DNA from 3 places in the Paracoccus tegillarcae genome. Region 2 is predicted to be linked to each of the others. Evidence: riboswitches for the same ligand, from Rfam matches in the RefSeq annotation. Region 2 holds a riboswitch; each other region holds the start of a gene.
The links. A riboswitch is a leader RNA that binds a small molecule or an ion and turns the genes downstream of it on or off. The one in region 2 is predicted to bind thiamine pyrophosphate.
Positions count from the first base shown of each region.

Region 1: another riboswitch for thiamine pyrophosphate. It lies ahead of thiD (bifunctional hydroxymethylpyrimidine kinase/phosphomethylpyrimidine kinase); the one in region 2 lies ahead of CUV01_RS08915 (thiamine ABC transporter substrate-binding protein).
Region 3: another riboswitch for thiamine pyrophosphate. It lies ahead of thiC (phosphomethylpyrimidine synthase ThiC); the one in region 2 lies ahead of CUV01_RS08915 (thiamine ABC transporter substrate-binding protein).

Region 1 is NZ_CP025408.1:2,573,651-2,584,175, forward strand. Features, by position in the region: gene rsmH (16S rRNA (cytosine(1402)-N(4))-methyltransferase RsmH) at 1-70, shown strand, start outside; gene ftsL (cell division protein FtsL) at 70-456, shown strand; gene CUV01_RS12570 (peptidoglycan D,D-transpeptidase FtsI family protein) at 453-2,282, shown strand; gene CUV01_RS12575 (UDP-N-acetylmuramoyl-L-alanyl-D-glutamate--2,6-diaminopimelate ligase) at 2,295-3,779, shown strand; gene CUV01_RS12580 (UDP-N-acetylmuramoyl-tripeptide--D-alanyl-D-alanine ligase) at 3,776-5,161, shown strand; gene mraY (phospho-N-acetylmuramoyl-pentapeptide-transferase) at 5,161-6,243, shown strand; gene CUV01_RS12590 (VOC family protein) at 6,248-6,601, shown strand; gene murD (UDP-N-acetylmuramoyl-L-alanine--D-glutamate ligase) at 6,698-8,101, shown strand; gene thiD (bifunctional hydroxymethylpyrimidine kinase/phosphomethylpyrimidine kinase) at 8,111-8,920, opposite strand; TPP riboswitch at 9,040-9,137, opposite strand; gene CUV01_RS12605 (SRPBCC family protein) at 9,166-9,636, opposite strand; gene CUV01_RS12610 (ArsR/SmtB family transcription factor) at 9,633-9,974, opposite strand; gene CUV01_RS12615 (putative zinc-binding metallopeptidase) at 10,024-10,525, opposite strand, start outside.
Region 2 is NZ_CP025408.1:1,817,730-1,828,254, forward strand. Features, by position in the region: gene mutS (DNA mismatch repair protein MutS) at 1-2,559, opposite strand, end outside; TPP riboswitch at 2,627-2,728, shown strand; gene CUV01_RS08915 (thiamine ABC transporter substrate-binding protein) at 2,761-3,744, shown strand; gene CUV01_RS08920 (thiamine/thiamine pyrophosphate ABC transporter permease ThiP) at 3,720-5,264, shown strand; gene CUV01_RS08925 (thiamine ABC transporter ATP-binding protein) at 5,257-5,952, shown strand; gene CUV01_RS08930 (TRAP transporter substrate-binding protein) at 6,224-7,234, shown strand; gene CUV01_RS08935 (TRAP transporter small permease subunit) at 7,303-8,103, shown strand; gene CUV01_RS08940 (TRAP transporter large permease) at 8,107-9,699, shown strand; gene CUV01_RS08945 (UxaA family hydrolase) at 9,710-10,525, shown strand, end outside.
Region 3 is NZ_CP025408.1:1,435,755-1,446,279, reverse strand. Features, by position in the region: gene CUV01_RS07155 (DUF2125 domain-containing protein) at 1-400, shown strand, start outside; gene CUV01_RS07150 (TldD/PmbA family protein) at 469-1,821, shown strand; gene CUV01_RS07145 (inositol monophosphatase family protein) at 1,874-2,590, shown strand; gene CUV01_RS07140 (hypothetical protein) at 2,816-3,229, shown strand; TPP riboswitch at 3,416-3,536, shown strand; gene thiC (phosphomethylpyrimidine synthase ThiC) at 3,627-5,432, shown strand; gene CUV01_RS07130 (FAD-dependent oxidoreductase) at 5,429-6,370, shown strand; gene thiS (sulfur carrier protein ThiS) at 6,360-6,557, shown strand; gene CUV01_RS07120 (thiazole synthase) at 6,562-7,320, shown strand; gene CUV01_RS07115 (thiamine phosphate synthase) at 7,320-7,931, shown strand; gene CUV01_RS07110 (HesA/MoeB/ThiF family protein) at 7,928-8,899, shown strand; gene CUV01_RS07105 (efflux RND transporter periplasmic adaptor subunit) at 9,125-10,351, shown strand; gene CUV01_RS07100 (efflux RND transporter permease subunit) at 10,348-10,525, shown strand, end outside.

The DNA of each region.
Region 1 (10,525 bases), 760 kb from region 2:
AGCGCCAGCCGGGCCTGCGGATGAAACCGGCCTTGGCCTGCCAAGACTGCCTGCCATGGGAGGCGCCTGATGCGCTCTATCATCGTTCTATCCTGCGTCCTGACAGTCATGGGTCTGGCCTTCTGGGCCTACCGCGAGAATTACCGCACACAGGCGGCACTGGATGAGATGCGTCAGGTGCAGGGCCAGATCGGTCAGTTGCGCGAGGATCTGGGCGTCCTGCGCGCCGAATGGGCCTATCTCAACCGCCCGACGCGGCTGCGTGAACTGGTTGATCTGAACTTTGAACGCCTGCGGCTGGTCCCGATCGAATCCGGGCAATTCCTCAGCCTGGCGCAGATTGATTACCCGGCGCCGCCGCCTGTGCCCCCGATGCGCCCGGCTGCGCGTCCGCAATTCATTACCGATCGTGCCGCAGGACTGCTGGTCCCGGCCTCAAGCGAGGTACAACAATGATCCGCACCCCGCTGCGCCCTCTGGCCCGCATCCTGCGCGCGCGCGAAACCGGCGAAAACCCCGATGCCATCGAGGCCGAGAACCGCGCCCGCCGGCACGCCGAAATTCAGGACAAGGCCCGCCGCCGCGCCGAGGGGCGGCTGATCGTCATGGCTGCGGCCTTTGTCCTTGCCTTTGGGACCGTCGGGATGCGCATGGGTTCGCTGGCCGCCAGCGAGCCGACCGAGCCGCAGGGTCAGGTCTCGACCGCGCGCATCATCTCGCAGCGCGCCGATATCACCGACCGCAGTGGCCGCGTGCTGGCAACCAATCTGCTGACCTATTCGCTTTATGCGCACCCGCATCAGCTGATCGACCGTGAGCGCGCGATTTCGGGCCTGATGAAGATCTTTCCTGATCTCGATCCTGACCGGTTGCGGGCCGATCTGACCGGCAACCGCAAATTCCTGTGGATCCGCAAAAAGATCAGCCCCGAGCAGATGCAGGCCGTCCACGATATCGGCGAGCCGGGTCTGCTGTTCGGGCCGCGCGAAATGCGGCTTTATCCCAACGGCCATATCGCCAGCCATATCCTGGGCGGCGCGGCATTTGGCGAAGAGGGCGTCAGCAGCGCCGAAGTGCTGGGCGTTGCAGGCGTGGAAAAGGCCTTTGACGGCTGGCTGCGCGACCCGACCCACGAGGGCGCCCCGCTGTCGCTGTCCATCGACCTGACGGTGCAATCCGCGATGGAGGAAGTGCTGCATTCGGGCATGAAGGTGATGAACGCCAAGGGTGCCGCCGGCATCCTGATGGAGGTCAAGACCGGCGAGATCGTCGCCATGGCCAGCCTGCCTGATTTCGACCCCAACGACCGGCCCCGCCCGCTGCTCAAGGGCGATCCGTCCGATAGCCCGCTGTTCAATCGTGCGGTGCAGGGGCAATACGAGCTGGGTTCGACCTTCAAGATCTTTCCGGTCGTGCAGGCGATGGATCTGGGGCTGATCAATCCCAATACGCAGATCAATTCCAGCACGCCGATGCAGATCGGCAAGTATCGCATCCGCGACTTTCATAACTACGGCAAGAGCCTGTCGGTCACCGATGTGATCGTGAAGTCGTCGAACGTCGCCACCGTGCGGATCGCGCAGATGCTGGGTGCTGACCGGCAGAAGGCGTTCCTGGAAGAACTGGGCTTTTTCGCGCCCACGCCCATCGAGATGGTCGAGGCGCCCACCGGCAAGCCGCTGGTGCCGAAACGCTGGCCTGCAGTGACCTCGGCTACGGTTTCGTTCGGTCACGGCCTCGCGGCCAGCCCGCTGCATCTGGCGGCTGCTTATGCCACCATCGCCAATGACGGCCGCCGCGTGACGCCGACGCTGGTCCATCGTCGGACCCGTCCCGAGGGCGAACGGCTGATGTCGTCGCAATCCGCCGATCTGGCCGTTTCGCTGCTGCGTCAGGTCGTGACCCGCGGCACCGCGCGGCAGGCCGAGGTGGAGGGATATGAGGTTGCAGGCAAGACCGGCACCGCTGACAAGCCACGCCCCGGCGGCGGTTATTACGACAGCAAGGTGGTCTCGACATTCGCCTCGGTCTTCCCGGCCTCTGATCCGGAATATGTGCTGATCGTCACGCTGGACGAGCCCTCTATCCGCAAGGGCGGCGGTGAAAGCCGCACCGCAGGCGCGACAGCCGCACCGGTTGCCGCCGAGGTGATACGCAGGCTTGCCCCGCTGGTTGGCCTCAGCCCGATCACCGACGAAAAGCTGCCGAACATTGCGGCACGGTTCGAACCGCGTGTTGAACCCGGCGCACCCGCTGCTGTAAAGCTCGTCGCAAATAACTGACGGGTGGCAGGGATCGTGACTGACGGAAAGAAGCTCTCTGATCTGGGGCTGAGGGCACGGGATGGGCGCGACCCGCACATTGCCGGAATTGCACTGGACAGCCGGGATTTGAAACCCGGCTATCTGTTTGCGGCGCTGCCGGGATCGGAACGCCATGGCGGCGACTTTATCCAATATGCCCTGCGCATGGATGCCGCTGCCGTCCTGACTGATCGTGAGGGTGCCAAGATCGCCGCCGATCTGCTGAAGGATTGGGACGGCGCCCTGGTGATCGCCGAAGATCCGCGCGCGGCACTGGCCGGCGCCGCCGCGCTGTGGTTCGAGAGCCAGCCCGACCATCTGGTCGCGGTCACCGGCACCTCGGGCAAGACCTCGGTCGCGAATTTCACACGCCAGATCTGGCAGGCACTGGGTTTGAGCGCGATCTCACTGGGCACGATGGGGGTCGAGGGCGATTATCAGGCCAAGCTGGCCCATACGACGCCCGATCCCCTGACCTTGCATCGCGTGTTGGCCGAGGCCGCAGCGGCGGGCGTCACCCATGCCGCGATGGAGGCATCCAGCCACGGGCTGGATCAGCGCCGGCTGGACGGCGTGCGCGTGGCGGCGGGTGGCTTTACCAATTTCAGCCAGGATCATCTGGATTATCACAAGAATTTCGATGATTACTTCGCCGCCAAGGCCCTGCTCTTCAACCATATTCTGGAAGAGGGCGCAGCGGCTGTCATTAATACCGACAGCCCGCGCGGACAGCAGATGGCCGGCGTCGCGCGTGACCGTGGCCTTGCGCTGACCGCCGTCGGGCGGGACGAGGGCGCTGATCTGCGCATCCTCGATCAGCGCTATGATGCGACTGGTCAGGACCTGCGCTTTTCGGTGGCGGGCAAGCCCTATCTGGTTCGCCTGCCGCTGATCGGCGGCTTTCAGGCGGAAAACGTGCTGCTGGCGATGGGGCTGGTCATGGCCGCAGGCAGCACGGCCGAAGATGTGATCCACACGCTGCCGGGTCTGACCACCGTGCGCGGCCGGATGGAACTGGCGGCACGGCGTGACAATGGCGCGACCGTGTTTGTCGATTACGCGCATAAACCCGGCGCGGTCATCGCGGCGCTGCAATCGCTGCGCCCGCATGTCATGGGCCGCATCATCGTGGTGATCGGTGCGGGCGGCGACCGCGATACCGGCAAGCGCCCCCTGATGGGCGAGGCCGCGCGGCAATATGCCGATGTGGTCATTGTCACCGACGACAACCCGCGCACCGAAGATCCCGCGCTGATCCGGGCGGCTGTGATGGCGGGCGCGGGCCCCGACGCGACCGAGGTTGGCGACCGGGCCGAGGCGATCCTGCGCGGCGTCGATGCGCTGCAACCGGGCGACGCGCTGCTGATCGCGGGCAAGGGCCACGAATCCGGTCAGATCGTCGGTCAGGACGTTTATCCCTTTGATGATGCCGAGCAGGCATCGGTCGCTGTGGCTGCATTGGATGGCAAGATATGAGCCTGTGGACCGCCGCCGATGCCGCCGCAGCAACCCGAGGCCGCGCACAGGGTGACTGGGTGGCCAGGGGTGTCAGCATCGATACCCGCACGATCCAGCCGGGGGACTTGTTCGTGGCCTTGCAAGCCGCGCGGGACGGGCATGACTTTGTGGCGCAGGCACTGGAAAAAGGCGCCGCTGCCGCACTGGTCAGCCGCATTCCCGAGGGGGTGTCGCCCTCGGCCCCGCTGCTGATCGTCGATGATGTGCTGTCGGGACTGGAGGCTTTGGGCCGTGCAGGGCGCGCACGTGTCACCGGGCGTGTGCTGGCGATCACCGGATCGGTCGGCAAGACCTCGACCAAGGATATGGCCGTCGCCGCCCTCTCGGCGCAGGGCCGTGTTCACGCGGCCGAAGCCAGCCTGAACAACCATTGGGGCGTGCCGCTGACGCTGGCGCGGATGCCCGCGCATACCGATTATGCGGTGCTGGAAATCGGCATGAACCATCCCGGCGAGATCGAGCCGCTGGCCCGCATGGCCCGCCCGCATGTTGCCATGATCACCACCGTGGCCGCCGTGCATCTTGAGGCATTCGACGACGTGGCCGGCATTGCCCGCGAAAAGGCGGCGATCTTTGCTGGGCTGGAACCCATGGGCGCGGCCATCCTGCCCGAGGATCTGGACGTCACGCCGATCCTGCGCGAGGGCGCGGATCAGGTCGGCGCGATTGTTCTGGGCTTTGGTGAGGCAGGCGCGGCACGACCGCTGAAGGTCAGCGTGGATGGCGACGGCACCCATCTGACCGCCCGTATTCTGGGCGATACGGTTCAGGCCGATCTGGCCAGCGCCGGCGAACATTTCGCCATGAACGCGGTGGGCGTGCTGGCTGCGCTGCAAAAGCTGGGCGCGGATCTGAAAGCCTCGGCCAGGGGGTTGGGGCGCTGGCGGCCCTATCAGGGGCGCGGCGCGGTCGAGCATGTCGGCGGCATTACCTTGCTGGATGACAGCTATAACGCTAACCCGACCAGCCTTGCTGCCGGACTAGCGACGATGGAGCGCCTGGGCCCCGGCCGCCGCGTGGTCATTCTGGGCGATATGCTGGAACTGGGCCCCGATGAGATCCAGTTGCACCGACAGATCGCAGACTGGCCGGTGATGCAGGATGTGGCGCTGGTCCATGCCTGCGGCCCGCGAATGCGTCACATGTTCGATGCTTTGCCCGCAAATAAACAGGGCATTTGGGCGGAAACCGCCGACACGCTTTGCGCCCGCGCGGGCGAGTTGGCGCGCGATGGCGACATCGTTTTCGTCAAGGGGTCGAAATTCTCGCGGGTGGCCTCGGTGGTTGACGCGCTGCGTAAATCCGGGCAAACGCCCACGCCTGAACGAGGGGAAGAGTAATGTTGTATTGGCTGAGCAGCTTGTCCGAAGGGGGCGACCTCTTCAACCTGTTCCGATACATCACTTTCCGCGCAGGGGCGGCGTTTTTCACCGCTCTGATCTTTGGCTTCATGTTTGGGCGTCCGCTGATCAACTATCTGCGCAAGTCGCAGAAAAAGGGCCAGCCCATTCGCGATGACGGCCCCGAGACGCATTTCGTCAAGGCGGGCACGCCGACCATGGGCGGCTTGCTGATCCTGTCGGCGCTGTTCACCTCGACCCTGCTCTGGGCGCGGCTGGACAATGGTTATGTCTGGATGGTTCTGACCGTGACAGCCGGTTATGCCGCGATCGGTTTTGCCGATGACTATTCCAAGGTCAGCAAGATGAACACCAAGGGTGTCTCGGGCAAGGTGCGGATGGCGCTGGGCCTGTTGCTGGCCTTTATTGCCGGGGTCTGGACCATGTGGCTGCAGCCCGATGGGCTGACCGGCATGCTGGCGCTGCCGGTGTTCAAGGATGTGCTGGTCAATCTGGGCTGGTTCTTCGTGCCCTTCGCCATGATCGTGATTGTCGGCGCGGCAAATGCGGTAAACCTGACCGACGGGTTGGACGGGCTGGCGATCATGCCTGTGATGATCGCAGCCGGGACGCTGGGGATCATCGCCTATACGGTGGGCCGGGTCGACTTTACCGACTATCTGGGCGTGCATCACGTCCCCGGTACGGGCGAGATCCTGATCTTTGTCTCGGCGCTGATCGGAGGCGGGCTTGGCTTTTTGTGGTACAACGCGCCCCCCGCCGCCGTCTTCATGGGCGATACCGGATCGCTGGCCCTGGGCGGCGCATTGGGCGCCATCGCCGTCGCCACCAAGCACGAGATCGTTCTGGCCATCGTGGGCGGGCTGTTCGTGGTCGAAGCCCTGTCGGTGATCATCCAGGTCATCTATTTCAAGCGCACGGGCAAACGCGTCTTTCTGATGGCACCGATCCACCACCATTTCGAGAAAAAGGGCTGGGGCGAGGCACAGATCGTCATCCGCTTCTGGATCATCGCGCTGATCCTTGCGCTGATTGGTCTGGCAACGCTGAAGTTGAGGTGAGGCAATGGCACTGACCGTCACGGCCAACCTGCCAAGCCGCGATTTCACCGCGACCGAGGCGTTTTATGGACGTCTTGGTTTCACCAGATCCTTCCGTGACGAAGGCTGGATGATCCTCAATCGTGACCAGACAATCATCGAGTTTTTCCCACACCCAGAACTTGACCCCGCCACAAGCTGGTTCAGTGCCTGTTTCCGCACCGATGATCTGAACGCGCTGCTGCAAGACTATGCCGCGATTGGCCTGCCTTCCGACGGTATTCCCCGCCTGACCGGCTTGCAGCGGATCACCGACGATCTGCGCATGTTTGCGGTCATAGATCTTGATGGCAGCCTGATCCGCTGCATCGGACCCTGATCTGCAACGCGCCTTGCGACTGCATTGGGCGGCAAATATCCTCGGGCGTCGGTGGGGCAGACAGCCCCCGGTCCGACAGTTTAAAAAGGGCATGACATGATCCCCGTCCAAGACGTCGAAAACCAGACCATTGCCGTGCTTGGCCTTGGTCGCTCGGGCAAGGCCACCGCTGCCGCGCTTGCTGCGGGCGGTGCCAAAGTCAGCGCATGGGATGACGGCGTCGATACGCGGCAGGCCGCCGAGGCCGAGGGGCTGGAGATCGTCGATCTGACCAGAGATGCCGCCTGGGTCGGTGTCAGCACCCTGATCACCAGCCCCGGCATCCCGCATCTTTACCCCAAACCGCATCCGGTGATCGAGATGGCGCTGCGGCTGGGTGTGCCGATCGACAATGATATTGGCCTGTTCTTTCGCAGCTTTGCCACCGAAGACTGGAACCATTTCGACCGCACCCCGCGCGTCATTGCGGTGACCGGATCGAACGGAAAATCCACGACGACGGCGCTGATCCACCATGTGCTGACCCAGGTCGGCCGGCCCGCGCAGATGGGCGGCAATATCGGCACCGGCGTCCTGTCGCTGGAACCCGCCATCGACGGCGAGGTCGTGGTGCTGGAATTGTCCAGCTATCAGACCGAACTGGCGCGTGCGCTGACGCCCGATGTTGCCGTTTTCACCAATCTTTCGCCCGATCATCTTGACCGTCACGGCGGGCTGGGCGGTTATTTCGCCGCCAAGCGCCGGCTGTTTGCCGAAGGTGGACCGGATCGTGCCGTGGTCGGGGTGGACGAGGTCGAGGGCCTTTATCTGGCCAATCAGCTCTCTATGGCGCCGGCTGATGATCGCGTGATCCGTGTGTCGTCTGACAGCAAGCTGGACGGCCCCGGCTGGTCGGTCTTTGCGCGTAAGGGCTTTCTCTCGGAATATCGCAAGGGGCGGCAGGTGGCCTCGCTTGATCTGCGCGAGATCACTGGACTGCCCGGCGCGCATAATCATCAGAATGCTTGTGCCGCCTATGCGGCCTGCCGCGCCGTCGGGCTGGCCCCGCGCGAGATCGAGGCGGCGTTTCACAGCTTTGCCGGCTTGCCGCATCGCAGCCAGACGGTCGCCGAATTGGGCGGCGTGCGTTACGTCAATGACAGCAAGGCCACCAATATCGACGCGGCCGCCAAGGCGCTGCAAGCATTTGACCGGATCCGCTGGATCGTCGGAGGGTTGGGCAAGGAGGGTGGGATCACGGCGCTGCAGCCGCATTTGGGGCGCGTGACCAAGGCCTATCTGATCGGCCATTCTGCCCGCGATTTCGCGCTGGAGATCGGTCAGACGCCGCATGAGGTCGTCGAAACCATGGAGGCCGCCGTCGCGCGCGCCAGCGCCGAGGCCGAGCCGGGCGACACCGTTCTGCTGGCCCCGGCTGCGGCCAGTTTCGATCAATATCCGAATTTCGAAAAACGCGGCGAGCATTTCGTGGCGCTGGTCGAAGAGCTGGCACGGGGATAGGCCGCGCCCTCAGGCCTGCCCGCTGATCGCGCTGAGATGAAAGTGGTTCAGCGGCCCATGTCCACTGCCCACCGACAGTTCGTCAGCGCTGGTGATGGCCTTGCTGACATAGGTCTTGGCGCGGGCGACGGCATCACGCAGTGGCACGCCATGACCCAGCCATGCGGCGATGGCAGATGACAGCGTACAGCCTGTGCCGTGGGTGTTCCTGGTGTGGTGGCGGGCGGCATCGAACCAATCCATCCCATCCACAGTGGCCAACAGATCGGGACTGTCCTCGCCCGGCAGGTGACCGCCTTTCAGCAGCACCGCACGCGGGCCCAGTTGCAGCAAGGCGGTGGCCTGAGCCTGCATCGCCATGCGGTCTTTGGCAGGTGCCGTCTCCAGCAGGTCGGCGGCCTCTGGCAGATTGGGTGTCAGCAGATCGGCCATGGGCAAAAGCCGGTCGCAAAGTGCGGTGACGGCCTGACGTTCCAGCAACCGGTCGCCACCCTTGGCCACCATCACAGGGTCCAGCACAATCGGCGCAGCAAGGCCCGCCAGTGCATCGGCCGCGATACATGTGATCTGCGCATTGCCCAGCATGCCGATCTTGACCGCATCGATGCGGATATCGGCGCGGATCGCTGCAATCTGGTCCGACAGCATCTGGGCAGGCGGTAGATGCAGACTGCTGACGCCTTGTGTGTTCTGCGCGGTCAAGCCGGTGATCGCCGCCATCGCATAGCCGCTATTGGCCGAGATCGCTTTGATATCGGCCTGAATGCCGGCCCCGCCCGAGGGATCAGATCCTGCGATAGAAAGGATATTGGGGATCATGCGCAGCGCCGTCCCGTTGAGGCGCCGCAGATGGCCCTGCGCATAGAGGTGAGATAGGTTGCGGAATTGTCCATTATGCCCTCGCTTTGACGACGAAGGCGCGTCGGGGCAGGCATCAGGGTGCTGACCCCGCGACTTCCTCCGCCGGCATTATCCGGTTCAGGTTCTAGGGTGCATCTCAGCCTGCGGTCTCGCGCAAGCGCCCCTGTCGCAAGGTTGCAGGAAGCAGCCGGTTGCCGCTTAAGTCAAGCAGTATCGGCTTTGATAATGAGGTCGAGATTGGCGTACATCACCTCCATCCCCTCGGCCATGCCAAAGCTCAGCGCCTGTTCGCGAGCCTCGGCGCTGGCGAAGGTGATGGTCATCTGCATCTTGGTCATGCCGCCCGCGTCGATCAGCCGCGTCTCGACCAGGCTTTCCATATAGTCATGCTGGGGACAGGTTTCGCGGTGCCTGATCAGTTCCGGCGGTTCCAGCAGGTCATAGGTGGCGACCATCACCAGATCCTCGTCTTCACCTGCCCAGACAAAGCGGTGTTGGCCACCGACCACCGCCTCGCCCTCAAGCGATTTCAGTGCGCCGTAATCGCTGGTCATCCATTGCCGCATCAACTGGGTATCCGTCACGGCACGCCAGACCTTTTCGCGCGGAGCGGCGAAATCGCGGGTGACGACGACGTCGCGTTCGCCCTGGGCTGTCATTGTCAACTTTGTCATGGCTTGGTCCTTTCATCTGGATCATCCGGCATCGCCGCCAGCACGTCGTCCAGCGCCCGGAAACGGGCGTCCAACGCGGCAAAGAACGGCCCGAACCAATCGGCGGTTTCTGTGATTGCTTGCTGGCGCAGCCGACGAGGCCGCGCGGTGCCGTCCACGCGGGTTTCAATCAGGCCAGCCTGCTCCAGCACCTTCAGATGGCGCGAGATCGCGGGTTGGCTGATGGCGAAGGGTGCGGCCAGTTCGGCCACGGTCGCCTCGCCCTCGTTCAGGCGCTGAATCAGCGCGCGACGCGTGGGATCGGCAAGGGCGGCAAGGCGTGCATCAAGTTCATTCATAACGAATCGTTTATATAATTAATTCGTTATATAATCAAGATGTCGCCTGTCAGGCGCCCTCGGTCAGGTGGTTCTTCATCCAGCGATGGGCGCAGCCGATCTTGTGGCGCACCGGGCCGGTCAACACGAAGGGATAGAGGTCTTCGTTATCCAGTGCCCGGTTGATGTCGTTGATGGCGATTGCGACTTTTCCGGCGACGTCCAGCAGGCGATCTGTGTCGTCCTCGAAATAGGGGCGGAAGTCGTCGGGTACGCCGGGCATCGACAGGCCGGCGCTGACGAAGCTGTCGGTGAAATCGACCAGATGCAGCAGATGCGCGACGGTTTCGGCCCAATCCTCATGCGGATGGGCGCTGGCATAAGGTGTGATGAAATCCGCCGAGGGCATCTGCGGCGTGTCGTAATAGATCTGCAGCGCCTGACTGTAATTGGTGCGCTCGTCGCCGAATATCTGGCGAAAGGCGGGCAGGAAATCGGGTGCGACCGATAGCCGGTCAAAAAAGAAATGCGCCAACTCGTGCCGGAAATGGCCGACCATGCTGCGATATTGC
Region 2 (10,525 bases):
GATATCCTTCATCCGCAGGTCCACAGGGTTGTCTTTGGGCGTGGCGGCAGCGGGCGCCGGGGGAATCGCGCGGAACAAGGGCAGGTCATCGATCAGGGCGGCGGGACGTGTGGCCCCCTCGCGCTCGCCCGATTCCAGCGCGTCCAGCACCTCGCGCGCGCGCTCGACGACAGATGCAGGCAGGCCGGCCAACCGCGCCACCTGCACCCCATAGCTGCGATCGGCGGCACCCTTGCGGACCTCGTGCAGAAAGATCACCTCGCCTTCCCATTCGCGCACCGTGACGGTGGCGTTTTCGACGCCGTCCAGCTTGGCGGTCAGGGCCGTCATTTCGTGGTAGTGCGTGGCAAACAGAGCGCGACAACGGTTGGCCGCGTGCAGATGCTCCATCACCGCCCAGGCGATGCTGAGGCCATCCCAGGTCGCGGTGCCACGTCCGATTTCGTCCAGAATCACCAGCGCGTGGTCATCGGCCTGGTTGAGGATCGCGGCGGTCTCGACCATCTCGACCATAAAGGTCGACCGGCCCCGCGCCAGATCGTCAGCCGCACCGACGCGGCTGAAAAGCTGGCTGACCATGCCGATATGGGCGCGGCGGGCCGGCACGAACGCACCGGCTTGCGCCAGCACCGCGATAAGGGCGTTCTGGCGCAGAAACGTCGATTTACCGGCCATGTTCGGCCCGGTCAGCAGCCAGATCGCAGGCGTGTCGCCGCTGGTCAGGTCACAATCATTGGCGACAAACGCCTCGGCCTTGCGTTTCAGCGCGCGTTCGACGACCGGATGCCGGCCGCCCTCGATGACGAAGGCGCGGCTGTCATCGACGCGGGGCCGGGTCCAGCTTTCGCCCGACGCGATATCGGCGAAACCGGCGGCAAGGTCGATCTCAGCCAGCGCGCGGGCGGCCTGTCCGATCTGCGGCGCGCGTTCCAGCACAGCCTCGCGCAGCCGCTCAAAGACCGCACGCTCGATCTGCAAGGCGCGGTCGCGTGCGTTCAGGATGCGGGTTTCCAGCTCTGACAGCTCGACGGTGGTAAAGCGGATCTGGTTGGCCGTGGTCTGCCGGTGAATAAAGGTCTCGCTCAGCGGTGGCGCCATCATCTTTTCGGCATGCGTGGTCGTGGTCTCGATGAAATAGCCCAGCACATTGTTGTGCTTGATCTTGAGGCTTTGCACGCCGGCCAGCGCCGCATAATCCGATTGCATCCTGGCGATGACGCCCCGGCCCTCGTCGCGCAGGCGACGGGTCTCGTCCAGATCCTCGTCATAGTCCGGCGCGACAAAGCCGCCGTCGCGGGTCAGCAGGGGCGGCTCGGCCACCAAGGCATCGTCCAGCAACTGGATCAGCGCGTCATGACCCGTCAGATCCCGCACGGCCTGACGCAGCACCTGCGCCGCATCCGCCGGGAACCGCGTGGCGATCTCTGCGCCCTGGCTCAGCCCCGCCCGGATCGCTGCCAGATCGCGCGGCCCGCCCCGGTCCAGCGCCAGACGCGACAGCGCGCGATCCATGTCGGGCGCAAGTGCCAGTGCCGCCCGCAGATCGGCGGACAGACGGGCGTCCTCGACCAGTTGCGCGACGGCCTCTTGCCGCGCATGGATCAGCGCCAGATCACGCGACGGCGCGCTGATGCGACGTTCTAGCAACCGCGCGCCCGCCGCCGTCACCGTGCGGTCGATGGCCGTCAGCAGGCTGCCTTCGCGCCCGCCCGACAGCGCCTGCGTCAGTTCCAGATTGCGCCGCGTTGCCGCGTCGATCTGCATTGCGCCGCTGGCCCGCTCGCGAACCGGCGGGCGCAGCAGGGGCAGGTTCCCCTTTTGCGTCAGTTCCAGATAATCGACGATCGCGCCCATGGCCGACAGTTCAGCCCGGCTGAAAGCGCCAAAGCCGTCCAGCGTCTCGACCTTGAACAAGGCACATAGCCGCCGCGTGCCCGATGCGCTGTCAAAGGCGCCGGGCGGCAGTCCGGTCAGCGCGGCACCCGCATCACCTGCCAGATCGTCCAGCCCCGATCCGTCAACCGCCAGCAATTCGCGCGGCGCAAGACGGGCCAGTTCGGGTGCCAGACGCGACATCGGGCAGTCCATCACCTGAAACGCGCCGGTCGAGATATCGACCCAGGCCAGCGCCGCCTGATCGCGAACCTGCGCGAAAGCGGCCAGAAAGTTGTGGCGCCGCGCCTCCAGCAGCGCCTCTTCGGTCAGGGTGCCGGGCGTGACCAGCCGCACCACATCGCGGGCAACAACGGATTTGGAACCGCGCTTCTTGGCCTCGGCCGGGTCCTCCATCTGCTCGGCGATGGCCACGCGAAACCCCTTGCGGATCAGCGTCAGCAGATAGCTTTCGGCCGCATGAAACGGCACGCCGCACATCGGAATCGGCTGCCCCTCATGCGTGCCGCGTTTGGTCAGCGCAATGTCCAGCGCGGCGGCGGCAGCGACGGCATCGTCAAAGAACATCTCGTAGAAATCACCCATGCGATAGAACAGCAGCGCGCCGGGATTGGCCTCCCGGATCGCCAGATATTGCGCCATCATTGGTGTGGGCTGATCGGACATGCGTACCCTTGCCTGTGCTTCGGGCTGTTTCTAGCGACTTGCGTACGGCTGGGGAACCACTACATTCAAGCCTACCTCGGGGTGCCCGTTCAGGGCTGAGACGCAATAGCGGACCCGTTGAACCTGATCCGGCCTAAAAACCGGCGGAGGGAAGGTTGTCGTGATCCTTTCTTTCGGAACCTGAACCAAAGGAGGACACGGATGAACACCCGTATTCTGGCCGCCGCATTGCTGGCTGCAAGCCCCGCCATCGCACAGGACCAGCCGGTGCTGACCGTCTATGCCGGCGATTATATCGTCAGCGAATGGGGCCCGGGCCCAAAGATCGAAGAGGGGTTCGAGGCCTTTTGCGACTGCGATCTGCAATTCGTGACCGGCGATATCCTGCCGCGCATCCTGATCGAGGGCGAGGCGACCGAGGCCGATATCGTCTTTGGCCTCAACACCGATGTGACCGCACGGGCGCGGGCCTCTGGCCTCTTTGCGCCGCATGGTCAGCTGACCGATGATCTGTCGCTGCCGGTCGAATGGACCGATGACACCTTCCTGCCCTATAACTGGGGCGAGACCGCATTCGTCTATGACGACACGCGGCTGGAAAATCCGCCCGCCAGTTTCGCTGAATTGCTGGACGCGCCCGATGATCTCAAAATCGTCATCCAGGACCCGCGCTCGTCGATTTCGGGGCTGGCCTTGCTGCTCTGGGTGCAGGGGATCTATGGCGACGACGCGCCCGAGGCCTGGGCAAAGCTGGCGCCCAAGGTGCTGACCGTGACCAAGGGCTGGTCTGAATCCTACGGCATGTTCACCGATGGAGAGGCCGATATGGTGCTGTCCTACACCACCTCGCCCGCCTACCATATCGCCGCCGAGGATGACCTGACCAAACACGCCGCCATCTTTCCCGAGGGGCATTATTTCATGGCCGAGCTGACGGCGCAGCTAAAGGGCACCGATCAGCCGGGACTGGCGCAGTCCTTCATGGACTGGGTGCTGACGCCCGAATTCCAGTCGACGATCCCGCTGGCCAACTGGTCGCTGCCGGCCAAACTGGCCGAGGCCGACTGGCCCGAGGTCATGCGCGATCTGCCGCGGCCCGAAAAGACACTGTTCTACAGTGAAGACGAGGCGGAAAGCCTGCGCAAACCGGCGCTGGATGAATGGCTGACGGCGTTTTCCCGTTAAGATCCGGCATCGGCGGGGCGGTCACGGCTGCCCTGCTGGCTGCGCTGATCCTTGGCACGCTGACCGCCGTTGCCGTCTATGCGGGCGGGCTGTCGGGGCTGGGGCGTTGGGATTGGCAGGCGGTGTGGTTCACCGTCTGGCAGGCGGTCGTTTCCGCCAGCCTGTCGGCGCTGCTGGCGGTGCCCGTCGCCCGCGCGCTGGCGCGGCGCGATTTTCCGGGCCGCGCGGTGCTGGTCACGCTGTTGGGCGCGCCGTTCATCCTGCCGGTGATCGTGGCGATCATGGGGCTGATCTCGGTTTTCGGGCGCAACGGCTTTCTGAACGACGGGCTCAGGGCCTTTGGCCTGCCCGAGATCAGCATCTATGGCTGGCAGGGCGTCATTCTGGCGCATGTGTTCTTTAACCTGCCGCTGTCGGTGCGCCTGATCCTGCAAGGCTGGCAGGCGATCCCGTCCGAGCGGTTTCGGCTGGCGGCCAGTCTGGGTTTTGCACCCGGCGACATCGCGCGGCATCTGGAACGCCCGATGCTGCGCGCGGTGCTGCCCGGTGTGTGGCTGGCGGTGTTTCTGGTCTGCCTGACCTCGTTTACCGTCGCGCTGGCTTTGGGTGGCGGGCCAAAGGCCGCCACGGTCGAACTGGCGATCTATCAGGCTTTCCGCTTTGATTTCGATATGGGCCGCGCGGCGACACTGGGGCTGGTGCAGGTGGCGCTGTGTCTTTGCGCGATGGCGCTGGCCAGCCGCGTGACGATCCCTTCGGCCTTTGGTGCAGGCATGGACGCGGCTGCGTCGTGGCGCGGGCCGCGCGGCTGGGGCCGCGTCGTGGATGTGCTGGCGATCGGGCTGGCGACGGTGTTTCTGCTTTGGCCGATGCTCAGCGTCATGGCCGACGGCATCCCGCGCATTGCGGCGCTCGATGCGTCGGTCTGGGCGGCGGCCCTGCGCTCGGTCATCATGGCGTTGATCTCGGCGGCGCTGGCGCTGGCGCTTGGGCTGACGCTGGCGCTGACGATTGCGCGCGGGGCGGGCCGTTGGGTCGAGGTCGCGGGCATGCTGCCGATCATTGCCTCGCCTCTGGTGCTGGGCACCGGGCTTTACCTCATCTTGCGCGCATGGGTCACGCCGCAGCAGATCGCGTTGCCGGTGACGGTGGCGATCAATGCGGTGATGGCGCTGCCATTCGTGTTGCGCGCGCTGATCCCGGCGGCGCGCAGCCTGCAGGCGGATTACGGTCGGCTGGCGGCCTCTCTGGATCTGCAAGGCTGGGCGCGGCTGCGATTGCTGACGCTGCCGCGTCTGGCGCGACCGCTTGGCTTTTCCGGCGGTCTGGCGGCGGCGCTGGCGATGGGCGATCTGGGCGTCATCACCCTTTTCGCCAGCGACCAGCCGACCTTGCCGCTAAAGCTGTACCAGTTGATGAATTCCTACCGCATCGCCGATGCCTCGGCTTGCGCGGTGCTGCTGATGGTGATCAGCTTTGCCCTGTTCTGGCTGTTCGACCGAGGGGGCCGCCTTGCTTGAGTTTCGCGATCTTTCCGTCACCCTGGGCGATTTCAGCCTGTCCGCTGACCTGAGCGTCGATCAGGGCGCCCGCGTGGCGGTGATCGGCGCGTCCGGTTCGGGCAAATCTACGCTGCTGTCGCTGGTCTCCGGCTTCCTGCCGCCTGACCGGGGTCAGGTGCTGTGGGAAGGCCGCGATCTGAGGCCGCTTGCGCCCGGCCAGCGGCCTGTCTCGGTGCTGTTTCAGGACCAGAACTTGTTTCCGCATCTGACCGTGGCGCAGAATATCGGGCTGGGGCTCAGGCCGGACCTGCGGCTCAGCGGCGATCAGCACCGGCAGGTCGCGCAGGCGCTGGAACGCGTGGGCCTGACCGGCATGGCGGATCGCAAACCGGCCCGTCTGTCGGGCGGCCAGCAAAGCCGCGTCGCGCTGGCCCGCGTGTTGCTGCGCGCCCGCCCGATCCTGTTGCTGGACGAGGCGTTCAGCGCGCTTGGTCCGGCCCTCAAGGACGAGATGCTCGACCTGCTGGCCCAGATCGCGGGCCAGACCGGGGCCACGGTCCTGATGGTGACCCACGATCCCGACGACGCGCGCCGCTTTGCGCCGCAGACCATCGTCATCGAAAACGGCCGCGCCAACCCGCCGGTGGCCACCGGCCCCTTGCTGGACAATCCGCCGCCCGGTCTGCGCCGCTATCTGGGCGCCTGAACACAGCACCATTGCCCCAACAGAAGTTTTGCGCCTATCCTTAAGGTTGAGCGGGGGAGGGCGAATGAAGCTTTGCCAATCAAGACTGCGGCCATTTGGGCCCGATTTCCTCGTTCCGTCGTCGAAAACGCAGCGCGCTGCCCAATTTTTGGCCTGCAATTTGCTGCTCGCGCGCTGCCGGGGCTGTTTTTGCCGATGCCTGCAAGAAAATGGTATACCAAAATGACATAATGACTTAATAGTCCCGGACTACAGAGGAGGAGGAATCTGAATGAAACTGAAAACAACCCTGTTCTGCGGTGCTGCCGCAATGGCGCTGGCACTGCCGGCTGCCGCCGAAAGTCTGCGTATTCAAACCCATTACGCGCCTGAAACCACCTCGGGCAAACTGGCCCAGGAATTCGTCGAACAAGTGGCCGCCGATTCGAATGGCGACCTGACCATCGAGATGTTTTATTCGTCCTCGGTCGTGAAAACGGTCGAAACCTTCGACGCCGCTGCCAACGGCATCGTCGATTGCGACATGACCGGCGGCGCCTATCAGATCGGCAAGAACCCCGCGTTCCAGTTCGTCGGCGACATCATGGGCGGCTACGACAACCCGCAGCAGCAGTTTGACTGGCTGGCGCAGCCCGGCAATCTGGAACTGGTGCAAAACCTCTATAACACCTATGGCATACAGTTCATCGGCTGGTGGATGTATGGCCCGGAATCGCTGGCTTCGACCACGCCGCTCAATGGCATCGACGATCTCGCGGATTTCAAATTCCGTTCGCCTCCGGGCATGGAAACCGAAATCTTCGCCAAGCTGGGCTCCAGCCCCGTGGTGATGGACTTTACCGAGGTGTTTACCGCCCTTGAAACCGGCATCATCGACGGCGCGGATGCGTCCAGCCTGGCCAACAATGCCGGCATGGGTCTCTATGACATCGCCAAGAACGCCACCTATCCGGGCTTTCACTCGATGCCGGCTGACCACCTGGCCTGCAACAAGGCCAAATGGGACAGCCTGACCGACGAACAGCGGGCCGTTGTGCAAAAAGCCATGGACGATCTGGGTGCCAAATCGGCAGAGGTCAGCCAGGCCGCCAACGAAGAGGCGCTGCCCAAGCTGCAAGAGGAAGGCGTGACCATCGCTGACTGGTCCGAAGAGGACCGCAACTCCTTCCGTCAGGCCGCGCAAGAGGTCTGGCAGGAATGGGCGGCCCGGACGCCGGAAACCAAGGCACTGGTCGACAGCCACATCGCCTACATGAAGGAAATCGACCTGATTTCCGAATAAGACGACAGTCCAGCGCGGCCCCGTTCATGCGGGGCCGCGCGTTCCTTGCCCAGTGAGAGGACGTGCCGATGCAACCCCCGATCCGATTTGCAAAAGACATGCTGTGGCCGCTGATCTTCACGGGGGCCATGATCTGGGTGATCTGGTACTTCCCGCGATTCATCGTCGCGATGGGCAAGGCCAATGACAACCTGAACTCGAAATACCAGACGGCGGGGCTGATCGACTACCTCTTCGCGCTGGTTGCCATCGTGGCGCTGGTCATGGGCGTCGCCTCTGCGCGCTCGACCAAGGGCGAGATCGAACTGCGCAGCAAGTTCGACAAATTCGCTCTGTTCCTCTGCCGCGTGACCATGCTGCTGCTGCTGGGCGTTGTGGGCGTCATGTTCTTCGAGGTCGTCGCGCGCTATGTCTTTGAAAAGCCAACGCTTTGGGCCAATGAAATGTCGCTCTGGCTGGCCGGCTTCATCTATCTGCTGGCCGGCGTCTATGCGATGCAGCAACGCAGCCACATCTCGATCTTTCTGGTTTACGACCAGATGCCACGCTGGTTGCAGCGCGGCTGCGATGTGCTGTCCACGACGCTGATTTTCCTTTTTGCCTTTTTCATTTTCTGGGGCGGCTGGACCGAGGCGTCCGAGAAATTCATGCGGTGGGAGACATTCGGCACCGCCTTTGACCCGCCCTTGCCGGCCACGATGAAAATCATGGTGATCTTTACCGCGTTCATGGTCGCGGTGCAGGCGATTGCGAACCTGATCGTTGACTGGTCGCGTGGCCCTGAAAGCCACGGCGTCGTCGATGAAAGCGAGATCGAAGAGATGATCGAATCCGCTCAACACCAGTTCGATCAGTCGAAAAGGAGCTGATCCATGGATATTTCAACGATTTCGATGATCCTGCTCGCAGCACTGTTCTTCTTGCTGATTATCGGGATGCCGCTTGGCCTTGCATCGGGAGTGCTGGGCGTCGCCGTCCTGTTCATGAAGTTCGGGCCCGAATTGCTGCTGTCGGATTTCGGCAGCGGCCCGCTGAACATCATCGGGCAGCGAATCTATGGCATCCTCACCGACTACGTCCTGATATCCGTGCCGTTATTCATCTTCATGGCGAACCTGCTCGAACGCTCGGGCATCGCCGCCGAGATGTACAACTCGCTGAACATCTGGCTCAACCGGACCCGTGGCGGCATTGCGGTGGTGACCTCGATCATGGCCGTGATCATGGCCGCCATGTCGGGCATCATCGGCGGCGAGGTCGTGCTGCTGGGCCTGATCGCGCTGCCCCAGATGCTGAGGCTGGGCTATAACCGCAACCTGGCCATCGGTACGATCTGTGCGTCCGGTTCGCTGGGGACGATGATCCCGCCCTCCATCGTGCTGATCATGTATGGCATGATCACCGAGACGTCCATCAAGGCACTGTTCACCGCCAGCTTTGTGCCGGGCTTTATTCTGGCCAGCTTCTACATTCTCTACATCATCATCCGCGTGCGCATGCATCCCGAGGACGCACCCCTGCCGCCCCCGACACCCGGAGAGCCGGAAGGCTCGGAAAAGACCCTGTTGTTCGGCACCTTCCTGCTGACGCTGCTGGCGGGTGCCACGGGCGCGCTGGCGCTGCGTGCGGGGTTCTTTACCCTCACCGGCCGCAATTCCGAGGTCGCCGGCGTCGATCCCATCGCACTGGGCACGCCATCGCATCTGCTCTGGCTGGGCGGCATTTCCATCGCGGCGATCGCCTTTATCCTGCTGGTCTGCGGACGCGAGCGGCTGCGCGTGTCCTGGAGCATGGGCAAGGGCATGGTCGCACCGCTGATCGTGATCGGCGTTGTGCTGGGCTCGATCTATGGCGGCGTGACCGGCATCACCGAGGCCGCCGGCATGGGCGCCATCGCGGTTGCCGTCATTGCCACGATCCGCGGCGAAATGACGGTCGATCTGCTGTCTGAATCGCTCAAGCGCACGCTCAAGGCCACCGGCACCATCCTGTGGGTGACCATCGGCGCTACGGCGCTGGCCGGGGCCTATACGATCATCGGCGGTCCGAACTATATCGCCAGCACCATCATCGGCGCTGAAATGCACCCGATGTTCGTGATCCTGATCATGATGCTGATCTTTCTGATCCTCGGCATGTTCATGGACTGGGTTGGCATCGTGTTGCTGGTGATCCCGGTCTTTCTGCCGATCATCAACCAGCTGCCCATCGAACAGATCGGCTTTTTCGGGAACATCGCACCCGAGCATCTGGCGATCTGGTTCGGCGTCGTGTTCTGTATGAACATGCAGGTCAGCTTCCTGTCGCCGCCCTTCGGCCCGGCTGCGTTCTACCTGAAATCGGTGGCTCCGCCCGACATCTCGCTGACCGACATCTTCAAGGGCTTCCTGCCCTTCATCATGCTGCAGCTTCTGGCGCTGTCCATCCCGCTGCTCTGGCCCAATATCGTATCCCTGCTTTTGTGAGCTGACTGAAATGACCCGGATCGTGATCCTCGACCCCACCGACAATGTGGGAACTGTAACTGGTGCCCTGGCCAAGGGGGAACAGGGGGCTAATGCCGCCATCCCGCGCGGCCACAAGATCGCACTGGCCGATATTTCCAGGGGGGCCGAGGTCGCGAAATACGCCCAGATCATCGGCTGGGCGTCAGTGGATATCGCCAAGGGCGACCATGTGCACGATCATAACGTCGAGTTTCGCAATCTCAGCCACGACCATGAATTCGGCGCCAACCTGCGCCCGGCGGCGGTGCCGGCCAGGCTGGACACCTTCATGGGCTATCGCCGCGCCACCGGCGGGGTGGGGACGCGCAACTACATCGCGATCCTGACCTCGGTGAACTGTTCGGCCACGGCGGCGCGCAAGATCGCGGCGCATTTCACCGATGACAAGCTGGTCGATTATCCCAATGTCGATGGCGTCACCGCCTTCGTGCACGGCACCGGCTGCGGTATGGCCGGCGACGGCGAGGGCTTCGAGGCCCTGCAGCGCGTCATGTGGGGCTATGCCCGCAACCCCAATGTGGGCGCGGTGCTGATGGCCGGTCTGGGCTGCGAGATGAACCAGATCGACTGGCTGATCGAGGCCTATGGCCTGACCCCCGGCCCGCTGTTCCAGTCGATGAACATTCAGGACGTGGGCGGCCTGCGCAAGACCGTCGAACTGGGCATCAAGAAGGTCGAGGCAATGCTGCCGCTGGTCAATGCCGCCACGCGCGAGGAATGCCCCGCATCCGATCTGATGGTGGCCTTGCAATGCGGCGGCTCGGATGCCTGGTCGGGGATCACC
Region 3 (10,525 bases), 380 kb from region 2:
CGACGATATGGCTGGTGATGATATGGCCGATGACGGCGAGGCCATGCCCGGGATGGAGGCGATGCCAGAACCGCCGATGCCCGTGAAGGTCACGATCAACGATATCTCGCTGAAGGCTGTCGGTGCAGAGGCCAAGGTGCAAGGTGAGTTGACGGCACCCGAAGGCGGCACGATGGCCGAAGCCCCGGTCGGCCAGATCACGGGTGAGTTCACTGGCATCGAGTCGCTGATGGGCACGCTGGGCGCGATGGGTCTGATCCCGCAAGAGCAGATGATGGGCGCACGCATGATGCTGTCCATGTTTGCTCGTCCGGTCGAGGGCGAGCCGGGCAAACTGACGACCGAGCTTGAGTTCCGCGACGATGGCAGCATCTTTGCCAATGGCCAGCAAGTGAAGTAAGCGCCCATATGGGTAAACCTCGGGCCGGGCATCGTGTCCCGGCCCTTTCCTTTGAAGACGTGATCCGAATGAGCGACAGCCCCGATCTTGAAACCCTGACGCAGGCGCTGATCCAGGCGGCATCGCAGGCCGGTGCCGACCAATCCGACGCCATCGCGGTCCGCGGGCAATCCGTGTCCATTGATGTCCGCAAGGGTGGTCTGGAACTGGCCGAGCGCGCGGAGGCAACCGAAATCGGATTGCGCGTGCTGATCGGCGGGCGGCAAGCCAGCGTATCGGCCTCGGACCATTCCGACATCACCATCCGCGAAATGGCCGCCCGCGCGGTTGCGATGGCACGCGAGGCGCCGGTCGACGATATGCTGGGGCTGGCTGATCCGGATCAGTTGGCAGAAACGCGCGATGGCGCTGCCCTGCAAATGACGGATCCGGCCCCCGACCCTAGCCCCGATGCGCTGCAGGCGATGGCCCTGCGTGCCGAGGCTGCGGCGGCGGCGCAGCCCGGTATCACGCAGGTCGAATCCGCGGCGGCGGCATTTTCGCGCCGGCAGATGTGGCTGGCGGCAAGCAATGGCTTTTCTGGTGGTTACACGCGCAGCGGTCATTCGGTGTCGGCGGTTGCCATTACCGGGCAGGGCACCGGGATGGAACGCGACTATGCCGGGGAATCCCGTGTCTGGGCCAGCGATCTGCCCGACCCCGAGCAGATCGGCCTGCTGGCGGCGCAGCGCACGTTGGCACGGATCGGGTCGCGCAAACCACCGACCGGCGCGTTTCCCATTCTGTACGATCGCCGCGTCGCACCGACGCTGATCGCGCATTTGCTTGCCGCCGTGAACGGCAATGCCGTGGTGCGCGGGGCAAGCTGGCTGCGCGATGCGCTGGATGAACCTGTCTTGCCAGCGGATCTGACCGTGACCGAAAATCCGCTGCGCCCGCGCTATCCGTCCTCGCGTCCGTTCGACGCCGAAGGGTTGCCTTGCCTGCCGCGCGAAATCGTTGCCGGCGGCGTCCTGACCGGCTGGACGCTGGATCTGGCGACGGGGCGCAAGCTGGGCATGGACAGCACGGCCTCGGCAACGCGCGGACTGACCTCGGCGCCCTCGCCCGGCCATTCCAATGTCAGCCTGACGCAGGGCGACGCCAGCTTTGACGATCTGCTGGCCGACATGGGAACGGGACTGGTCGTCACCTCGATGCTGGGGGCCTCGATCAATGCGACGACCGGGGACTATTCGCGCGGTGCCGCTGGTTTCTGGGTCGAGAACGGCAAGATCGCCTATCCGGTCAATGAATGCACCATCGCCGGAAATCTGCGCGATATGCTGATGACGATCACCGCCGGAAATGATGCCGAGGACTGGCGTCCCGTTCAGGTGCCCAGCCTACTGGTGCGGGGGATGACGGTTGCCGGCGCCTGAAGACGATCTGCGCCTGCTGGAAGATGCTGCCCGGCAGGCGGGGCAGATCGCGATGCGTTTTTGGCGCAACGATCCCGAAAGCTGGGACAAGGGCGGTGATGCTGGCCCCGTGACCGAGGCCGATCTGGCGGTCAATGCGCATCTGGAGTTGATGCTGCGCGCGGCGCGCCCGGATTATGGTTGGCTAAGCGAGGAAAGCGAGGCCGATCTGTCGCGGCTGGACGCCGAGCATTGCTTTATCATCGACCCGATCGACGGCACCCGCGCCTTTATCGCGGGGCAAGAAGGGTTTTCGCATTCGCTGGCGGTCTCTACCGGTGACCGGATTACGGCGGCTGTCGTCTATCTGCCTGCGCGTGACCAGATCTATACCGCCTATGCCGATGGCCCCGCGCTGATGGATGGGCAGCCGATTGCGGTCAGCACGCGCAGCCAGATGCAGGATGCCACTGTGCTGACCTATCGCGCCGTGTCCGAGGCGCAGAACTGGAAGGCAGGCCAGCCGCCGCCGTTTCGCCGCGAATTTCGTCCCTCTCTGGCGTGGCGGCTGTGTCTGGTGGCCGAAGGCCGCTTTGATGCGGCGCTGTCGCTGCGCTCGGCCTGGGAATGGGACATTGCCGCAGGCAGCCTGATCGCGCAGCGCGCGGGCGCGGCGGTGACCGACAGGCGGGGCACGGACATGCGCTTCAACAGCCCGCGCGCTGCGGTCGATGGTCTGGCCATCGCCGGACCGATCCTGCATCGCCTCTTGGTTGATTCGCTGGTCTGATCCGGGATTCGCGAAGCCCGGGCTTTGTGTCGCACAGACCGATAAAATTGAAGATTTCCTTAATCTCAGCGAAAAAAATCGCAAGATTCGTAAAATTTCACGCGAATCTGCCTGAATTTTCACGCGCTTTTCACGCTGGATTCACGCCATGGGGCGATAACTGGTTTCAGCAAACACGGCGTGACCTCAGCAAGTCAGCAGACAGCGCCAAGCGGGAGACCCACGATGTCCATTCCGAACGAACAGCTGGATACCCTTATCGCCGCCCTTCAGTTCTTGCGTACCCTGCCGGTGGGCGCGGAGAATGAACCGGAACAGCGGACTGCGCAGGCACTGACTGCGGCGATTTACGGGCGGTCGAGGGCGGGTTTTCCTCAGCCCGGCCACGACCGCCCGGCTCCTGTCGAATTCGAGCGGCTGGCACGCGAGAACGACTTGCTCGTTCACCAGCTAGATGTGTTGGCATCCGCTCTTGGCGCCTGCTCGAATTGCTGGGGCACGATCCATGATTGCGAAGAATGCAACGGCCACGGCAAGCCCGGAGCCCTGCGACCCGACCGGCAGAAGTTTGAGCGTTATGTGCTGCCGGCCTTGACCCATGTGATGGGCGAACGCCCGACACAACCCGATGTAAGATAACCAGTTGTCGCACGATATCCGACGAGCCTTATTTTAACGAGTTTCCCCCCCGTCGTGGCTTGCGGATAGGCGGACGGGCAGCCCCAGGGCTGCCCGTCTTTTTATGTTCTTCTCATGCAAAACATGCCGGGGCGCGTTCAGCGCCGCCGGACCTGCTTGACCCCGACCACCATTCGCGCCAATCTGCGCCCACGTCGGGGGAGTCCCACCTAGGGGACTGAGAGGCTGACAGGGGGAAACCCCGGTGAAGCGACCCTTTGAACCTGACCCAGTTGATACTGGCGTAGGAAGACCGAAGGGCAACTTCCCCCGATCGCATCAAGGGGTGGTCCTTTGGGCCAGATGGCCCCTTTCTGCCAAAGTTTTCGCTTGGGTCTTTTCGAAAGAGGAGACCGGAATGAAAGACCTACCACCCACCATCACCACTGGCGCGCTGCCTGCCTCGACCAAGATCCATGTCGCGGGTCAGACGCATGATATTCGCGTGCCGATGCGCGAAATCACCGTCGCGGGCGAGGCGCCGCTGATCGTCTATGACAGCTCAGGCCCATACACCGCCGATGGCGCAGAGACCCATATTTCGCGCGGGCTGCCCGAGGTTCGCGGCGGCGGCTGGCTGCAATCGCGCGGCGAGTGCGAGGAATATCCGGCGCGCGCGGTGACCGATGCCGATAACGGTTTTGCCTCGGGCAGCCGCCTGACGCCGCCCTTTCCGCTGCAACGCCCGCCCTTGCGAGCCACGGATGGGCGCGCGGTGACGCAACTGGCTTATGCCCGCGCCGGGATCATCACGCCCGAGATGGAATTCGTGGCCATTCGCGAAAACGAGGGCAGGCAAGCCGCCGGCGCCCGCGACGGCGAGCCTTTCGGCGCCGAACTGCCCGATCTGGTCACGCCTGAATTCGTTCGCTCGGAAATCGCTGCTGGCCGCGCCATCATCCCTGCCAACATCAACCACCGAGAGTTGGAGCCGATGATCATCGGCCGCAATTTCAAGGTCAAGATCAACGCCAATATCGGCAATTCCGCCGTCACCTCATCCATGGAGGAAGAGGTTGAAAAGATGGTCTGGGCGATCCGATGGGGCGCTGACACCGTGATGGACCTGTCGACCGGTCGCAACATCCACAACATTCGCGACTGGATCATCCGCAACGCGCCGGTCCCGATCGGCACCGTGCCGCTGTATCAGGCGCTGGAAAAGGTCGGCGGCATCGCCGAGGATCTGACATGGGAGGTCTATCGCGACACGCTGATCGAGCAGGCCGAACAGGGGGTGGATTACTTTACCATCCATGCCGGCGTGCGGCTGCACATGATCCCGATGACGGTCAAGCGGGTGACCGGCATCGTCAGCCGTGGCGGCTCGATCATGGCAAAATGGTGCCTGCACCATCATCGCGAGTCGTTTCTTTATGAACGTTTTGACGAAATCTGCGAGATCATGCGCGCCTATGATGTCAGCTTCAGCCTTGGCGACGGGTTGCGCCCGGGTTGCATTGCCGATGCCAATGACGAGGCACAGTTTGCCGAGCTGCGGACCCTGGGCGAACTGACCAAAATCGCCTGGGCCAAGGACTGTCAGGTGATGATCGAAGGGCCCGGCCACGTGCCGATGCACAAGATCAAGGCCAATATGGACGAACAGCTAAAGCACTGTCACGAGGCGCCTTTTTATACGCTTGGGCCGCTGACGACCGACATTGCGCCCGGGTATGATCACATCACCAGCGCCATCGGTGCGGCGATGATCGGTTGGTTCGGCACCGCGATGCTGTGCTATGTCACGCCCAAGGAACATCTGGGCCTGCCCGACCGCGACGATGTGAAGACCGGGGTCATCACCTATAAACTTGCCGCCCACGCGGCCGATCTGGCCAAGGGGCATCCGGGCGCTCAGCGGCGCGACGACGCGCTCAGCCGTGCACGGTTCGAGTTCCGCTGGCAGGATCAGTTCAATCTGGGACTGGACCCCGACACCGCGCGCGAGATGCATGACGAAACCATGCCCGCAGAGGCGCATAAGGTCGCGCATTTCTGTTCGATGTGCGGGCCAAAATTCTGTTCGATGCGGATCAGCCACGATATCCGGGCAGAGGCCGAACGCCAGCAGGGCATGGACAAGATGGCCGAGAAATTCCGCGAAGGCGGGGCACTGTATATGCCTGCCGAAGAGGTGGCCGCCAAGGAAGGTGCCGAATGATCTCGGTTCTGGGGGCGGGTGTCGCGGGGCTGTGCGCCGCGACCTCGCTGGCCCGGGCCGGCCTGCCGGTCGAGGTGATCCTGCCCACGGATGCACCGCCGGCTGTCTCGGCCTTGGCGGGCGGGATGCTGGCACCTTTTTGCGAGGGTGAGGATGCCCCGGATCTGGTCGTTACACGAGGGGCGGCTGCACTGGACTGGTGGTCCCGGTATACGCCCGTCACCCGGCGCGGGACGCTGGTGCTTGCGCCGCCCCGCGACAGCGCAGAACTGGACCGTTTCGCGCGTGCAACGACCGCACATCGCTGGGTTGAACCGGCCCATCTGGAGCCCGATCTGGCCGGCCGCTTTGTGCGCGGGTTGTTCTTTGCCCGCGAGGGGCATCTGGACCCCGGGGCCGCGCTGGCCGCGCTGCGTCAGGGGTTGCTGTCGCGCGGCGTGCACTTTCGCGACCGGCCTTCGGCGGGTCGTGGCGACAAGATCGTCGATTGCCGTGGCACGGCGGCGGCTGATCTGCTGCCTGATCTGCGCAGCATTCGCGGCGAGATGCTGATGATCCACGCGCCGGATGTCACCCTGACCCGCCCGATCCGGCTGATCCATCCGCGCTTTCCCTGCTATGTCGTCCCGCGCGGCGAGGGCCGTTATATGATCGGCGCGACCATGGTTGAAACCGCGCAAGCCGGGCCGATCACCGCCCGCGCGGTCATGGAACTGTTGGCCGCCGCCTATGCGATTCATCCGGCCTTTGCAGAGGCCCGACTGATCGAAACCGGCGTTGGCCTGCGCCCGTCTTTTCCAGACAACATACCCGCCCTTCGCCGCGTCGACGGGCGGGTTCACATGAACGGAATGCATCGTCACGGCTTTCTCATGGCGCCTGTCCTGGCGGATGAACTGGCCCAGATGCTGACAAAGGAGACAGCAGATGCAGATTAAGCTGAACGGCGCCCTCATCGAAACCAGCGCAATGACGCTGGATGACCTGATCACCGAGCAGGGATTTCCGGCAGATGCCGTTGCGACGGCTGTGGACGGCGCCTTTGTGCCGCGTGCCGCGCGCATGAATGCCCAACTGGCCGAGGGCGCCAGCGTCGAGGTTCTGTCGCCAATGCAGGGGGGGTGATCAGATGTTCTACGGCGTCGATCTGAGAAGCCGTCTGATGCTGGGCACGGCGCAGTATCCATCGCCCGCTGTCCTGCACGACGCCATCGAGGCGTCGGGTGCCGAAGTGATCACCGTTTCGCTGCGGCGCGAGGGGCATGAGGGCGCAAAATTCCGCGATTTGCTAAGCCAAACTGGCTGCCGCATCCTGCCCAACACTGCCGGATGCCATAGCGTGGCAGAGGCGGTCACGACGGCGCGGATGGCGCGTGAACTGTTCGGCACCGACTGGATCAAGCTTGAGGTGATCGGTCACGCCGACACACTGCAACCCGATCCGTTCGGACTGGTCGAGGCCGCCCGCATCCTCTGCGCTGATGGTTTTTCGGTGTTTCCCTACACCACCGACGATCTGATCGTTGGCGAAAAGCTGATCGAGGCGGGCTGTCAGGTGCTGATGCCGTGGGGCGCGCCCATCGGTTCTGGTCAGGGGCTGCGCAATCCCGATGGGCTGCGCGCATTCAGGGCGCATTTTTCGCAGATCCCGCTGGTAATCGATGCCGGCATCGGCGCGCCCTCGCAGGCGGCCCAGTCGATGGAAATGGGATATGATGCTGTGCTGCTGAACACCGCCGTTGCCCGGTCTGCCGATCCCGTCCGCATGGCGCATGCCTTTGGTCAGGCGGTGTCGGCTGGGCAGGCTGCATATCAGGCCGGGTTGATGCCGCGCCGCGATATGGCGGTGGCTTCGACCCCCATATTCGGCATGGCGGAGCTGGCATGATGACAACACTCGATCGCTTTTATCTGATCGTCAGCGATGTGGCCGCGCTAGAGCGTCTGGTGCCGCTGGGCGTGCGGCTGGTGCAGCTGCGTCTCAAGAACAGCCCCGAGGCTGAACTGCGCCGACAGATTGCGCGTGCGCGCAGCATCTGTGCCGCCCATGGCGCGCAGCTGGTGGTCAACGATCACTGGCAAATTGCCCTGCAGATGAACTGTGATTTCGTCCATCTTGGCCAAGAGGATCTGCAAGGCGCCGACCTGCCCGCGCTGCGCCGGGCTGGTATCCGCTTTGGTCTGTCGACCCATGATCACGACGAGTTGGAGCGCGCGCTTGCCTGCAAACCGGCCTATGTCGCGCTGGGTCCTGTCTATCCGACGCTGCTGAAAAAGATGCCCTGGGCACCGCAGGGGCTGGAAAAGGTGCGCGAATGGCGGCGTCTGGTGGGCGAAGTGCCATTGGTCGGGATCGGCGGGCTGACGGTGGACCGCTTGCCGGGCCTGTTCGCGGCAGGTGCCGACAGCGCCGCCGTCGTGACCGACATTCAGGCCGCCGATGACCCCGAACGACGCTGCGTCGAATGGATCGCCGCCACACGCGTGGTGTCCACGTGACCCGCTATGACCGCCAGACCTGCCTGCCAGAGATCGGCTCGGCGGGGCAGGCACGGCTTGCCGCGTCGCGCGTTCTGGTCGCGGGCGCGGGTGGATTGGGCGCAACGCTGCTGCCTTTGCTGGCTGGCGCAGGTGTGGGCGAGATCCGGGTATACGATCCGGACCGGGTCGAAGAAAGCAATCTGCACCGTCAGATCCTGTTTCGCATGACCGATCTTGGCCGACCCAAGGCGCAGGTGGCGGCTGAGGCGCTGACGGCGTTGAACCCCGACTGCCGCGTCACGCCGGTTATCGCTCGGCTTGGTCCGGACAATGCGGCAGATGAAATCGCCGATGCCGATCTGATCTTTGATGCGGCGGATGCCTTTGCCACGACCTATGCGCTGTCGGACCTTTGCCGTGACATTGGCAAGCCGCTGATCAGCGCGTCGGTTCTGGGGCGTCAGGGTTATGTCGGCGGCTTTTGCGGCGCTGCGCCTAGCATTCGCGCGATCTTTCCCGATCTGCCGTCCAATCTGCAAAGCTGTGCGACCGCCGGCGTCATGGGGCCGGCAGTGGCCACGCTGGGCGCGCTGCAGGCGCAGATGGGCCTTTCGGTGCTGCTGGATCACCGGCCCTCACCGCTGGGTCAGCTTGTCAGTCTGGACATGGCAAGCTGGCGCATGTCCGGATTTCGCTTTGATGATGCGCAAGAGCCCTTGACGGCTGTTCCTCAGGTGCTGGGCTGGGGGCAGATCACCGCCGATGATCTGCTTTTTGATCTGCGCGACGCAGCGGAACTGCCCAGCCTGACCAGCGCTCAGGTGCAGCGAATGCCCGCTGCCTCCGTCGCCGCACTGAATCCGCCGGGCGATCGGCGCGCGGTCTTTGTCTGCGCAAGCGGGCTGCGCGCGTGGCGTGCTGCGCGCGTGCTAAACGACGCAGGGCATGCGCGCGTGGCGATCCTGGCCGATCCGCGCGAGGGCTGACGCACCGCCCTTATCGCGCATCGGGCACGGGCAAAAAGTCCTGATCGCGGGTTGATCTTGCTCGCACGAACGCGACAACGCCACCGGTCCGGTCAGCGGCACAGACGCGCTTGTGACCGCGTGTTTGGCCATGACGGATTGTGCCATAGGGTCAAAAAAAGTAGGTAAAGGCAGTTTTTTGGGCCGATTCAGTCGATCCAGAGCTTTTGAAGGATGCGCGCAACGATGACGACCGAAACCCCTGAGGCCGACACGACCATCGCTGAGGCGCAGGCTGCTGCGGCCGAACCGCAACGTGGCAAGCTGACATTCGAAAGCGATCCGGGCGCATCGCGGTCTGTCTGGCTGGCGGGGATTATCCTGTTGCTCATCATTCTCTGGATGGGCAGCGGTTTATTTATCAAGGACGAGCCGGTCGCCGCCGCGCCTGTGGTCGAGCCCGAGCCGCCAAAGGTCGTTGTGCGCAACTCGCAAGCGTCGGCGGTCACGCTGAACTTCCGCGCCGAAGGACAGGCAGAGCCGGAGCGGGATACGGGCGTTCGCTCCGAGGCGTCGGGCACGGCGTTGCAGATCGAGGTGGCCAAGGGCGACAATGTCGAGGCCGGTGCGGTCATCGCCCAGCTATCGACCGAAGAGGCCGAGGCCAGCCTCGATCAGGCCCGACAGGAACAGACTCGCGCGCAGCGGGAATTCAGCAATGCCAGTGAGCTGCGCGAACGTGGCATCGCCACAACCGATCGCGTGACCGAGGCACGGGCCGCTCTGGCGGCAGCCGATGCGCAGGTCGCCCTTGCCGATAAGGCGATGCAAAATCTGACAATCACCGCGCCTTTTGCCGGTCGGGTCGAGACCCTGGCGATCAATGAAGGAGAGTTCGTATCGGCGGGCGATGAGGTCGCACGGATTGTCGACAATGATCCGCTGACGGTATCGTTTCAGGTGCCGCAGCAATCTCTGAACAGGCTACAGGCTGGCCAGACGGCGACGGTTCAATTCATCACCGGTCAGACGATCGAGGGCGTTGTCAGCTTTGTCGGGACCGCCGCTTCGACCGCGACCCGGACCTTTCTGGCCGAGATCGAGGTTCCCAATCCCGGCGGAGAAATCCCCGCCGGTGTGTCTGCCGGCATCGTCATCCCGACCGGCGAAAAGCTGGCCCATTTTGTCGAGCCCTCGATCGTATCGCTGGGGATTGATGGTGAGTTGGGCATCAAGACAGAAGAAGACGGCATCGTCGTCTTCCACCCGATCGAAATCGCAGCCGCCGAGATCGGTGGCATCTGGGCGACCGGTCTTGCCGACAAGGTCCGTATGATCACCATCGGCCAGGGTTTCGTCCGCGATGGCGACGCTGTTCGTGCGCAAGACGAAGAGGCCGCAGCCGCCGACGCCGAGGCCGTCGAAGCGGTCGATGCCGATATCGTCCCCGACGCCACGGAGACGAATCTGTGAACGGACTCATCGACGCGGCCTTTTCGCGCAGCCGGGCGGTCATCATTGCGCTTGCGATGATCCTTGTGGTCGGCGCCATTGCCTATTTGACCATCCCGAAAGAGGCCAATCCCGAGGTGCCCCTGCCCTTGGTCTATGTCTCGACCACGGTCGACGGCATCAGCCCGTCCGACG